Regions from separate parts of the Alkalibaculum bacchi genome, predicted to be linked through region 3. Evidence: riboswitches for the same ligand, from Rfam matches in the RefSeq annotation. Region 3 holds a riboswitch; each other region holds the start of a gene.
What was found. Region 3 has a riboswitch for cobalamin ahead of nikB (nickel ABC transporter permease). Riboswitches for the same ligand answer to the same signal wherever they lie in the genome.
Positions count from the first base shown of each region.

Region 1 (4,297 bases), on a different contig from region 3:
TCTTAGGTCTTATAGCTTCTGCAATAAGAGATAATGCACCAATCCCACCATTTGTAGGCAGTACTTGCTGTGGTGGCACATCTAAGTATTTTGCAATATTATTAGTTGGCGTCTTCATATCTACTTCAGGATAGTAGACGATATTATCTAGTTTCTCTTTGATTTTATCGATCATGATTTGCGGTGGACCTAAGGGATTTAAATTTGCAGAAAAATCAGTCCACTTTTCTGGATTACCTTCTCTCCATACATTCCCACCGTGAACATAGCTTGTCATATACAATTCCCCTTTTGATTATAATATAATGATACTAAGTCACCTACGGTAACTTTTGCATGCAATATAAATCTTTATCTTGTTGCTTAATTTTAATTTTTAAATATCTCCTTTAAAGATACTAGAAAGTCTCAGCCTTATTAGAGCAATTTTGTCATAAGCTCTAAATTACTCAAAAAATATATATGGGGATATCCAGCGATGGTATTCTTCTTTTCTAAACCGCATTCCCATTGTCTTAAAATTTTTTCATCACGATATTTTTTTATGCTGTATTTATATGTAAGCTCTTGTTCCTTAATTTTAGAGTGATGAAATTCATGGGCTCTTGTCGTATATTTTTGTCCCTCTATTTCTACATCCATTTCAATATAGCCAAAACGCTGAAGCCTCTTTGTCATTTCACATTCAATAGGAAGATATCCTACCATTTTATTTGTAGTATTATCTAGATTGGTAATGGACTGAGACAAGTACATAAAGCCTCCACATTCTGAGTAGCACTTGCCACCTAGTTCTAAATAGTCTTTTAAGCTATTTTTAAAGCTTATATTCTTTGCAAGGTCCTTTCCAAACACTTCTGGAAAACCGCCTCCAATATATATAGAATCTAACTTTTCTGGAAGTTTTTTATCTTCTAGAGGGCTAAATTCCACAATTTCAGCTCCAAGATCATGTAATAAATCTAAATTAGCTTCATAGTAAAAGGAAAAGGCTTTGTCTCTTGCTAGACCAATTCGTTTTCCATCATATAAAGGTAAATATTCTTTAGTAAAGTTATCGTAATAGCTACTATCGTATTCAAATTGTGGAGCGCGCTCTGCAATTTCCAACAAAGCATTTATATCTACGCTTTCTTCGATTATATCTACAAGCTTATCTATATTAGTATTCAGATGCTCTAATTCTCCAGCTGGTACTAAACCCAAATGCCTACTACTTAAAGATATATCGCCATTCTTCACCATATAGCCAATACACTTGGTATTTGTATTCGTCTCTATGATTTCTTTAATTAATTTGTAATGTTCTGCTCCAGAGACTCGATTGACGATAATGCCTTGTATGTCCACCTTCTTATTGAACTCTTTGTAGCCAAGCACCACTGCAGCTGCGCTATTTGACATACCTGTAGCATCGATGACAAGCACAACAGGGGTCTTTGTAATAACTGATATATGAGCGCTACTGCCAATATTAGAAGTAATGCCAAAACCGTCGTAAAGTCCCATTACACCCTCAATGATTCCTATGTCTTTGTTCTTAGTTGAACGATCTAACAGATATTTGATAAGGTTTTCATTTAGAATATAGCTATCTAGATTATAAGATGGGTTTCCTGTAACATATTTATGAAATCCAGGATCGATATAATCAGGTCCTGTCTTAAAAGGAGCTACTGCATAATTTCTCTTTTTTAAAGCGGCCATTATGCCTATGCTAATGGTTGTCTTCCCTACACCGCTATTTGTTCCTGCAATCATTATTCGATTCATCTACATTTACCTTCTGTCTATAAAATTTTATTCGGTGAGAAGTAGGAGTTTCTCACCGAATAATTAAGGAGGTAATACATTGTAAGTAAATAAAAAATTCCGACACCACGGTCGGAATTAGGGATTCAATTTAAGAAATCTCTCTTCCCGCCGAAGATTGTAAAGCAAATGGTATCCTGGCTTATGCTTCATCCTAACATCTACCTTCCCAGATTTTTCCAGTGGTATAAAAGATGCTCGTCAGCAATTACAGTAGCGGGGGCTGCAACGGATTTTAACCGTTTTCCCATAAATTTATTTACTTTCCTACATATTAACATATTTTTTATAAAAATGCAATGACTTTCTTATATATAAGTAAAGTCGTGAAAGTTCCCTTTGACCCTAACAGCTGTCTAGTCATAATATGAGCAAGGTTTATCTCTTAGGCCTTCAGAATCTAATCCTAGAATACTGATGGCTGATAACTGATGGTTAAGCTTTTTTGTATTTATATAATTTGTGATAGATCCCTTTTTTCCATCCATCCTCTACAAATCTCTACGCCTTCATTGGCCTTAATAGAGTATGCGTCTGCACCGATGTGCTTTGCAGCCTCATCAGTAAGAGGAGTACCACCTACAATGATTTTTACATCACTTCTAAGTCCAGCCTCTTTTATGACATCAACGGTGCGTTTCATAGCATCAATAGCTAATGTGAGAACACCGCTAAGGCCAATGATATCTGGCTTTATATCATGAGCTTTTTCTACAAAAGCATCTGCTGATTGATCAATACCTATATCGTAAACTTGAAAGCCTGCTGCTTCGGACATTCCTTTAAAAATATTTTTCCCTATATCATGAAGATCTCCTTGTACGGTTCCGATGAGCATTTTACCAATATAGTCTCCTTCTTTGTAGTGGGAAATATACGGTTTTAATTTATCGATGATTTCTGTCATGAGTTCACCAGCATAAATTAAATCACCTAGAAAGTATATTCCATTATGATAGTGATCGCCGACAATTCTCGTCCCTTTTTGGCTGTAACGAATGATTTCCCAGGCGCTTTCCTCTGTAGGATTTCCTCCTAAGTATTCATCGATCCGTTCAAATAATAAATCCTCGTCTAACTCCCCTATTGCATTTTGAATATCCTCTAATATCAATACAAATCCCCCCTACTATTAAGTTCTAAGTTCTAAGTTGTATATTGTAAGTTCTATGTAAAATCTTTATGTCACCATAGGTGACCATAATTTTACTTAGAACATAGAACTTAGATCTAGAACTACTTTCTTGGAATCATTACTACCTCTACTCCCATATCTAGTGCTGATTGTATTTTTTCTTCTACTCCTCCAGATGTTCCACTATCTTTTGTGACCATATACTTAATAGCATGTTCTTGAATAATGATCCGATTCATTTCGTAGCTAAAGGGTCCTTGCATGGCGATGATATTCTTAGGTGTAAAGCCTAAAGTTTCGCATTTTTCTAATACCTTTGATGTAGGCAATACTCTTATATAGATTCGATTTTTGGGAATCTTTTGAAAAGCTTGAACATTATTGCTACCAATAGCAAGTAATATATTACCTTCTTTTTCTATAAGAAGATTGCAGGCTTCCTCATAACTATGGGCTAAAATTAGCCCATTAATACCCTTTTTTTCAATGAATGAATCTCTTTCTATAACACGATATGGAATTTTAAGGCTCTTGGCACATTTTATCATATTTTCTGTCACTTGAACAGCATAAGGATGGGTAGTATCGATTATTTCATCAATATTTTTATCTTGGATAAATGCAAGCATCTCTTCATAATTCATCTTCTTATTATTAATAATCAAGTTTTCGTGAGGTTCGTATAATGAAGCTCCATACTCTGTAGCTGTTGATACTATGACTTTTTCACCACATTTTAATAATTGCTGAACATATTGTCTACCCATCTTGGTGCCAGCAAATACTAGTTTCAAATGCTGTACCCCCTAGGTGTAATAATATATTTGCCGTTAATATAGGTTTTAGAGTTTCCGATGATTACTGTTGAAAACATATCTACATCACAATTTGACAACTCACCTAAAGTAGAAATCTGTACGCTTTGGTCTTCTCTAAAAGCACTGCGCACAATGCCTACTGGAGTATCTGGAGATTTATATTGCAAAAGGATTTCTTGTGTTTTATTGATGTATTCTGTTCTTGATTTGCTCTTTGGATTGTAAAGTACTACGATAAAGTCTCCCTTGCCTGCACAATGAATACGATTTTCAATGGTTTCCCATTTTGTCAACCAATCTGATAAAGAAATCGTCACATAATCATGCATTAATGGAGCACCTAATATGGCGGCACTAGAATTGCCAGCTGTTACACCAGGGATGATTTGAACGTCAAAATCAGACATAGAGTATTCTTTGCTAATAATCTCAAGGATTAAACCTGCCATACCATAAACACCTGCATCTCCACTACTAACAACGGAAACGGTATTTCCTTTAGATGCTAATTCAATGGCCTCTTTGCAACGGT
Region 1 is NZ_QNRX01000003.1:182,813-187,109, forward strand. Features, by position in the region: gene DES36_RS03485 (pyridoxal phosphate-dependent aminotransferase) at 1-277, opposite strand, end outside; gene DES36_RS03490 (cobyrinic acid a,c-diamide synthase CobB) at 418-1,773, opposite strand; cobalamin riboswitch at 1,923-2,091, opposite strand; gene DES36_RS03495 (cobalamin B12-binding domain-containing protein) at 2,264-2,926, opposite strand; gene cobK (precorrin-6A reductase) at 3,049-3,741, opposite strand; gene cobJ (precorrin-3B C(17)-methyltransferase) at 3,738-4,297, opposite strand, start outside.
Region 1: it holds a riboswitch for cobalamin, as region 3 does, so the genes downstream of both, DES36_RS03490 (cobyrinic acid a,c-diamide synthase CobB) here and nikB (nickel ABC transporter permease) in region 3, are expected to answer to the same signal.

Region 2 (4,297 bases), on a different contig from region 3:
AACTACTAATGCGATAAGCTTTAGTTGGTCTGTATTTACGCCTAACTGAGAAGCACTATCCTCACCTATGAGCATAATGTCCATCTGACTATGTAAGCTATAAAGAATAATAAAGCCTATAACTACATAAGGGATAATAATCAAAACTTGCTCCCAACTCTTTCCATTAAAAGACCCCATAGTCCAATAGATAATCTGACTCATCTTATCCGAAAAAATCATAAGAACGGAATTTACTGCAGATAAAAATTGAGACATGGCCACACCACTAAGCAGCAATGTAGGTACAGGTACTTTATTGCCTATTTTAGAGATATTGTAAACTAATAATAAGGTAAGTAAAGCAAAGATAAAAGCCAGTATAGAAACAAGATCTTTACCATTGAAACTTAGGTTCATGGCGATGCCAATAGATGCACCTAGCGCAGCACCAGAAGAGACCCCTAATAAGAATGGGTCTGCCATAGGGTTTTTAAAGATTCCCTGATATGCAACACCGCAAATGGATAAGGTGCCTCCGACTAATAAAGCCAGTATTACTCTGGGCAGTCGTATATTCCATATGATCGCTATCGTAGATGCCTTAATTCCTTCTACATTCCCAATATTAAAAAGTTTGTGCAATAATACCTGAAATGTTTGCCCTACTGAGATATTTGCTACACCTAAATTAGTACAAACTAGAATGGTAATAAAAGCTAAAATAATTATTGTGATTAATGAGTGTTTTCGAATTCGTTTTTTCATATTTTCCCCTTATGTATGTCCTTAGGTCAAGAATAGCACTTTCGTATCCTAGAAAGTAATAAATTCATAGGGCAACCAACGATTGCCCTATCATTTTATTAAGCAGGTAATTTCTAAATTATAAACCACTACTATCTTCAGTGGCAAAATGACCCTAAAGGAATACCCAAGCGCTAGTGACTAGCAACTAGCGACTATTCTTAAAATGCTTCTGGATGAATTGCTTTTGCTAAAAATTCTAAACCTTTCATTACTCTTGGACCTGAACGAGATAAAATGTCATTTTCTTCTGTTCCCCATGGGAAATAAACAATATTATCATTTTCTACAGCAGCAACTGATTGAAGTCCACCATTGCCCTTGATCTCCTCTACTGTAGGGTATAATGAAATGTAAACATCAGGATTTGCATCTACAATTTTTTCTAATGTCAAAGTTGGCCATGCTGTATCAGAGTCTGCTGCAATATTTACTGCATTAATCTCCTGTAGCATAGAATCAATGAACGTATCTGCTCCTACTGAAACAAAATCTTGTAAGTCTACAAATACCTTTTTCTCTTCTGTGTCTTTGACTTTATCTGTAATCTCTTTTCGAGCAATATCTAAGTCTTCTACTAGTTTATTTGCAGTCTCTTGAACATTTCCAATCTTTCCAATTAATTGGATATTTTCTAAAACACCATCTACATCTGTTTGATCTGAAATGACAATTGTTTTTATCCCTGCAGCTTTGATAAGTTGTGTTGCATCTTCAGGCATAGGTGATGATACAAAGAGAACCTCTGGTTCTAAATCGATGATAAGTTCCGTATTGGGTTCTACATAATTTCCTACAACTTCAATCTCTTTTGTTTCTTCAGGATAATTACTGAATTCATCTCTACCTACGATTTGATCTCCTAAACCTACAGCAAAGAGCGTCTCTGTAATAGAAGCAGATACAGAAACAATTCTTTCAGGAGTTTTTTCAAGGGTAATTTCGTTATCTGCAGTATCCTTAAATGTAAATGGGTATATAGTTTCCGTACCGTCACTTGATTCGGTTGTTGTATTCCCCTCTCCTGTCGACTCTTCTTGTGGTTTATCATTTGAACACGCTGTCCAAGTAAATGCCATTAATGTGACGAGCATTAGTATTAGTACTTTTTTTAATGTTTTCATTTTGTTACCTCCAGTTATTTCATTATAATTTGTTTCTTAACGCAACAAAACCTTCTACATTTGAGAAGGTTTTCATATTAAACACGCACAACACCATCCTCCCCGATAGTTCCTAGTTTCTTAAGGCAGGTCTCCTGACTCGTGTTTCAATCTCCACTCTTCCTTCCCATCGTTTAGACAGTGGTTTTTATTAGAGTTTCGTCCACACTTACAGTAGCGGGGGCTGTAGTGGTTTTTCACCACTTTCCCTATTAAGCATTTGCACCTTATAGAGCTATTTTATTTTATAAGATTATGCTAACACAAAACCTATGAAATTTCAATATAAAAAGCTGAATGCGGAAAGCCGAATGCCGAATGCTCACCCTGTGGGCGAGGTTTTTTTATTTTTCAGTTCAAATATACTGAGCTTTTATATGATTTAATCACAAATTAACTCCTTATAATATAGACATAATCCCTTTACCACGCAATCTTCGCATAAGGGTTTTCGAGCCTTACATACTTTTCTACCATGTAAAATTAGCCAATGATGCGCTACAGACCAATCTTCTTCAGGGATATTCTTCATCAAATCCATCTCTGTGTTTAGGACATCTTTACTCTCTGCTAAGCCAATTCGATTAGAGACTCGAAACACATGGGTATCTACAGCTATGGCATTTTGTCCAAAGGCATTACTCACTACTACATTTGCAGTTTTTCTTCCCACTCCTGGAAGTTTCATGAGCTCTTCAATAGTATCTGGCACTTGACCCTCATACTCATTTATTAATATAGAGCAAGTAGCGATAATGTTTTTGCTCTTTGAATTGGCGAGACCACATGTTTTTATATAATCTAAAAGTTTAGGCTGCCCTAACTCTAGTATAGCTTCTGGTGTATTGTAATCTACAAATAATTTATCTGTAACAATATTTACTCTAACATCCGTACACTGAGCAGATAGAATCGTTGCTATTAACAATTCAAAAGAAGTTGTAAAATGAAGAGCTGGCCCAGCATCAGGGTACTCTTTTCCCAATAATTCTAATACTTGTTTTATGTCTTTCTTCTTTAACAAAAAATCCCTCCTCTAGAAAGAAATTCGTTTATTATTATATCATAAATATGTCGCAGATTGCTTCAGCGACTTTTATGTATTCCTCTTAAAGAGAAGATACAAAGACTTGAATACATTTTTCCCTTTATATAATCCCCTATACGAAAGAGAATTTATTTAGCAAAATAATACAAATTAATATCTAACTGACGTTTATTATGCTAAAATATTCATTGGGCGCTATTTTTATAAAATAGTGCTATGGACAATAAAGGAGTTCTTTGTATGAATAACAAGAAAATGTTATTAGGTGATTTAGGCTTGCTTATAACTGCCTTTGTATGGGGAAGTGGGTTTGTTGCTGTAAAGAATGCTTTAGACACTTTGTCTCCTATGTATATTATGACCCTTCGCTTTGGCATTGCAGCTTTGCTAACGGGAATATTATTTTATAGGAAAGTCATCACTATAGATAAAGAACACTTAAAAGCAGGGTTTATTATTGGACTTTTTTTATTTTCAGCCTTTACTACGCAAACCATCGGCTTACAGTATACATTAGCAGGAAAACAAGCTTTTTTAACTGGTACTAATGTGGTGATGGTTCCCTTTTTATTTTGGCTTATTAGTAAAGAAAGACCAGATAAATTCAGTGTTTTTGCTGCTATTTTAATGATTGCAGGTATTGGCTTATTAACACTTGATTTAAACAAAGGCTTTGTATTAAACAAAGGAGACATACTTACCTTAATATGTGCATTGCTCTTTGCTTGTCATATGATAGCAGTTGGTATTTATGCAAAAAAACACGATCCTATAAAACTTACAGTCATTCAGTTAGGTGTAGCCTTTATACTTTCTTTAGTAACTATGTTGGTTACCAGTGATCCTATACTATTTATTCCAGATAGTGGAATAAATGAAGTGCTGTTCTTGGGATTATTTTGTACATTTATGGCTTATCTCATTCAAAATATTGCTCAAAGATATACTACCCCATCCCATGCAGCTTTACTGCTTAGCTTAGAATCCTTCTTTGGTAGCATTATGTCTGTAATCTTTTTAGGAGATCTATTTAGTCCTAATATGATTGTAGGCTCCGTCTTAATTTTTACGGCCATTATTACTGCTGAAACGAAGTGGAAGTTTCTCAAGTTAAAAAAGCAAAATCAATCAATCGAAATGAACAATGGATGAACAAGTGCCTTGGGCACTTTAGTTCTACGTTGTAAGTTGTAAGTAAAAGCTTTTAGGTCACCAATTATAACTAGGCAAGAGACAGGGTCAAAAAGTAGAACTTTTCTGATAAAGAACAATCGTTTAACAATTGTTCTACCATCGTTAA
Region 2 is NZ_QNRX01000002.1:71,587-75,883, forward strand. Features, by position in the region: gene DES36_RS01795 (FecCD family ABC transporter permease) at 1-747, opposite strand, end outside; gene DES36_RS01800 (ABC transporter substrate-binding protein) at 948-1,910, opposite strand; cobalamin riboswitch at 2,018-2,194, opposite strand; gene nth (endonuclease III) at 2,332-2,973, opposite strand; gene DES36_RS01810 (DMT family transporter) at 3,238-4,149, shown strand.
Region 2: it holds a riboswitch for cobalamin, as region 3 does, so the genes downstream of both, DES36_RS01800 (ABC transporter substrate-binding protein) here and nikB (nickel ABC transporter permease) in region 3, are expected to answer to the same signal.

Region 3 (4,297 bases):
TAGGAATTAGCCGTACGCACGCCAGCCGCAGTAGAGACATAGTAAGCACTGTCCTCAGACAAAGTAGCCAGATCGCTAACAGTGGTAATATTCTCAGTCAGATCTATATCACCACTCTTTAAAGCCATAGTCTTAGTAGAACTGTCATCAATAAACATAATATTGACGGTTTTATAAGGTACTTTACCATTCCAGTAGCGCTCATTAGATGACATATCTATATTGACACCAGGGTTGAATTTATCAACCTTGTATGGACCTGTTCCGACAATTTCCTTGTCCGCTACAGATGCATCGATAATGGCAAAGTAGGGATATGCAAGGATTCCTGGAATATTTGAGGTGGGGCTTTCACAAACGATGGTCACCGTACCAGCCGCATCATCAGCTGAAATGGATTTATAAGTAAGGTAACTCTCTGGGTTGGAATTTCCTGTCCCCCCTTGAGACGCGTCTGTCTCGGCATACAGTCTCTCGATGGAAGCTTTTACGGCAGAAGGAGTCATATCGTTGCCATTAGAGAATTTCACACCATCCCGGATATGTAAGGTCCAAGTAAGATAGTCATCGGAGACTTCATAGCTATCACAAAGATTGTTTTCTGCTACAACCTGGTCGTTAAATATAAACAGAGATTCGGTAATACCGAAACGCATCGCTGCCCAGCTGGAATTCGTATTGGTGGCAGGATCCAATGAATCCGAATAATTGTAGACACCGAAGTTCAGGTGTGTTGTGTCGGCTTGGCTGTCATTTGTTGTGCCGGCATCGTCTTTAGTGCTGTCATTGCCGCAACCGGCAAAGCTTGCTGTTATCATGAGAGTGATCAACAAAAGACCTGCGCCTTTAATCCACTTTTTCATAGATAATTTCTCCCTTTTTAACGCTAATTTTTCATGTTTTTTTCTCTCCTTTTTTTGCTTACTAAAATATTGTTTTTTGCTGCTGTCTTGTGGATCAAGAATGTCCCGCAAACTATCGCCTAGCAAATTAAATGAGACCACCGTAATGAATATAGCCAGTCCAGGATAGATCATTAGCCATGGAGCTGATTCCATATAGGCTCTACCTTCATTAAGCATATAGCCCCATTCGATAGAAGTTGATTGAGCCCCTAATCCTAGAAAGGAAAAGGCTGCCAACTCCAGCATCATGCCACCCATATCGGTAGCCGCAGTGATAATTAATGTAGGTAAGACCGAAGGGGTCATGTACCGCCAAAGAATATAGCGAGTTCTAGTGCCGGATATTTTAGCCGCCAACACATAATCCTCATACTTAGTTTTTAGTACCAAGCTACGGGCCAAACGGGCATATTTGGTCCAGCTGACCATGGTGATTGCAATGACCGCATTAGTGATACTGGGGCCCATTATTCCCGCCATAGCTATAGCCAACGCCATCCCAGGAAAGGAAACCATCATGTCGGAGATGCGCATAATCACTGCATCTACCGCTCCCCCTGCATAACCTGCCACAATACCCAGCACACCTCCCACCGTAAAAATACTGATCACGAGAAGCAATGTTGATGACAGGGAGGTTCGTGTTCCATAAATAACCCGTGAGAACAGATCTCGTCCCATGCGATCTGTGCCAAACCAGTGTTCACTGCTAGGCGCCTGGGTAGCCTCTGTAAGGATCGCCTGCTGGGGATCATGAGTGACCAATACAGGAGCCAGAATTGCAACTACTACAATACCTAGAACCAAAATTAAAAATAAGATAAACTGCCGTTTGCTATTGGTCATAGTCTACGCTCCTTTCCTAAGGCGGGGATCTAGATAGTTGTAAGAAAAATCAACCGCCAGATTAACTAGCATATAAATCATGGCAATCCATAGGACAAAGCCCTGTATTAAGGGGTAGTCCATAGATGTAATAGCTGAAATCGCAAGACTTCCCAATGCCGGAAAAGAAAAAATCACCTCTACTATAGCAGTGCCACCTAGCAGCGAGCCCAAGGATAATCCAAGCAAGGTAAGGAGGGGCAACATGGAGTTAGGTATTACATGTTTACACAGAATAGTAGATTCCTTGATTCCCCTAGCCCTAGCGCCAGATATATAATCCTGCTTTAGCTCCTCCAGCACAGAAGCACGAATTTGACGTGCGTACTTCCCCGCCATAGCAAAGGCCAAGGTAAACGCTGGCAATAGCATTTTTTTCAGTCCCATTTCCGCAGACACTACGGGCAACCAACCTAGTTTCAACGATACTATGTAGAGTAGCAGCAACCCAGCCCAAAAATTAGGCATGGAAATCCCAAAAAAGCTACCTACCCGTATAATATAGTCCAAAGGTCGATTTTGATAAATAGCGGAAAGCACACCTAGAGGAATCGCCATAATTAGCATCATAAGTAAGGACAGGAGTGATAACTGCAAAGTAGGCATTACTCGGGCTCTCAGGAGCTGGGCAACTGGTTTACCATGTGTGTAGGAAGTGCCAAAATCTCCTTGTAAGCATTTCATTAGCCAACTACCGTATTGGGCGAGAAATGGACGGTTTAGACCCAATTCCTCCCTTATTTCAACCAGAATTTCTTCAGGGGGGATGTTGCCACTCACTGCAAACATAGCACGTACTGGATCTCCCGGGGCCATGTAGATGAGCAGGAAACTCAAAAAACTTACACCAAACAAAACAATAACGATTTGAAGAAATCGTTTAACAATCTGTCCTTTTAGCATAACAATCACCGCTTTCTATATGTTAAATTATTTAAAAACCTACTACGAAAGCTTCGCTCATTAATTAATGCAAAAAAGCTGCCTTTAGGCAGCTCAATAGCAATAAAAAAACATGCTTCTTATCTCCCGTAAGAATCACAAATAAGTATCATTACAAGCAGTTCTCCTGACTTAAGATCATCGCACTTTATCGCCTTCTCAAATCATTTTGTTAATGACTCAATGGCATAATGACAAAGTACTCCCTAATACAGTGACGGGATCGTGCCGGAATCGAACCGGCTTCTCTATTAATCCTTACGGAACTTGTATGATTAGATTTTGTATTTAACTATAAATAATTATTGCATTTAAAACTTATCACATAGTTACTTATATGTCAATTTATATTTACTATTTTTCTAGAATATAATAATAGTACTATAAATTAAACGATCCATGTAACAGATTTACAGCTCTATTAGCTACATCTGTAGGTACTAGGATGGATATAGTAGTGTGAGAATCGGATGTTTGTAAAATAGATATATCTCCTTCAAGAGAAGCCATAATTTTGGCCATTATCCCAGGTACTCCTCTAATCTTGCTTCCAATAATGGTGATTTTTGTACAATGATTTACGTATTTATAATCAATTTTATTCTCCTCTAATATTTTTATCAGTTTTTCTTTATGTATATCATTTGTTATAAATACGCTTTGATCTATAAAGATATTAATCATATCTATGCTAATATTATTACTTGCCATGAGTTTAAATATTTCTTTATCCCTTGTCTTAGTAGACAAGCTCCATTGAATTTTACCGTATTCGTGGGCTACTGCCGCTACTAAACCAGCTGAATTTGTAGGATGATTGTTAATTAAGGTTCCAATACTTTCTCCATACTTACTTGTGTTGATTACCTTTAGAGGTATATTGTATTGCATTGCTAAATCTACTGCTTTTGGGTGGATTACCTTTGCACCATATTGAGCCAATTGAAACACGTCGTCGTAATTGATTTCTTCAATAAGTTTTGCATTAGGTACCAGTTTTGGATCTGCTGTCATAATGCCATCTACATCTGTAAAAATTTCTACATTCTTTGCCTTTAATGTAATTCCCAGTAGCACTGCACTAGTGTCACTACCTCCTCGACCTAGTGTGGTAATCTCTCCTTTTTCATTTTGTCCTTGAAATCCTGCAACTATAGGTACTTTCCCTTCTTCTAAAAGCTCTTGAAGATAAGTACCATCTACCTTTACGATATTTGCGGAACCATAAGTACTATCTGTTAAAATGCCTGCCTGACCTCCCGTTAATGAAATAGCTTCAATACCATAATCCATAAGATGGGTTGCAATGACTGTAGTAGATATAATCTCTCCACAAGATATAAGCATATCCATAAATCTAGAATCCTTATAATGAGCAGGAATAAGATTCTGTAGGGTATCTGTTGCATAAGCTTCTCCTTTTCGACCCATAGCTGAGACGACCAAAACCGTAGCGATACCGTCCTCCCGAGCTTTTATTACATTTTCTACAATTTTATCTCTTAATTCAGGACTGTTCACAGAAGTCCCACCATATTTTTGAACAATTATATCCATAAATCTCC
Region 3 is NZ_QNRX01000026.1:14,019-18,315, reverse strand. Features, by position in the region: gene nikC (nickel transporter permease) at 1-1,751, opposite strand, end outside; gene nikB (nickel ABC transporter permease) at 1,755-2,693, opposite strand; cobalamin riboswitch at 2,833-3,018, opposite strand; gene dapG (aspartate kinase) at 3,114-4,289, opposite strand.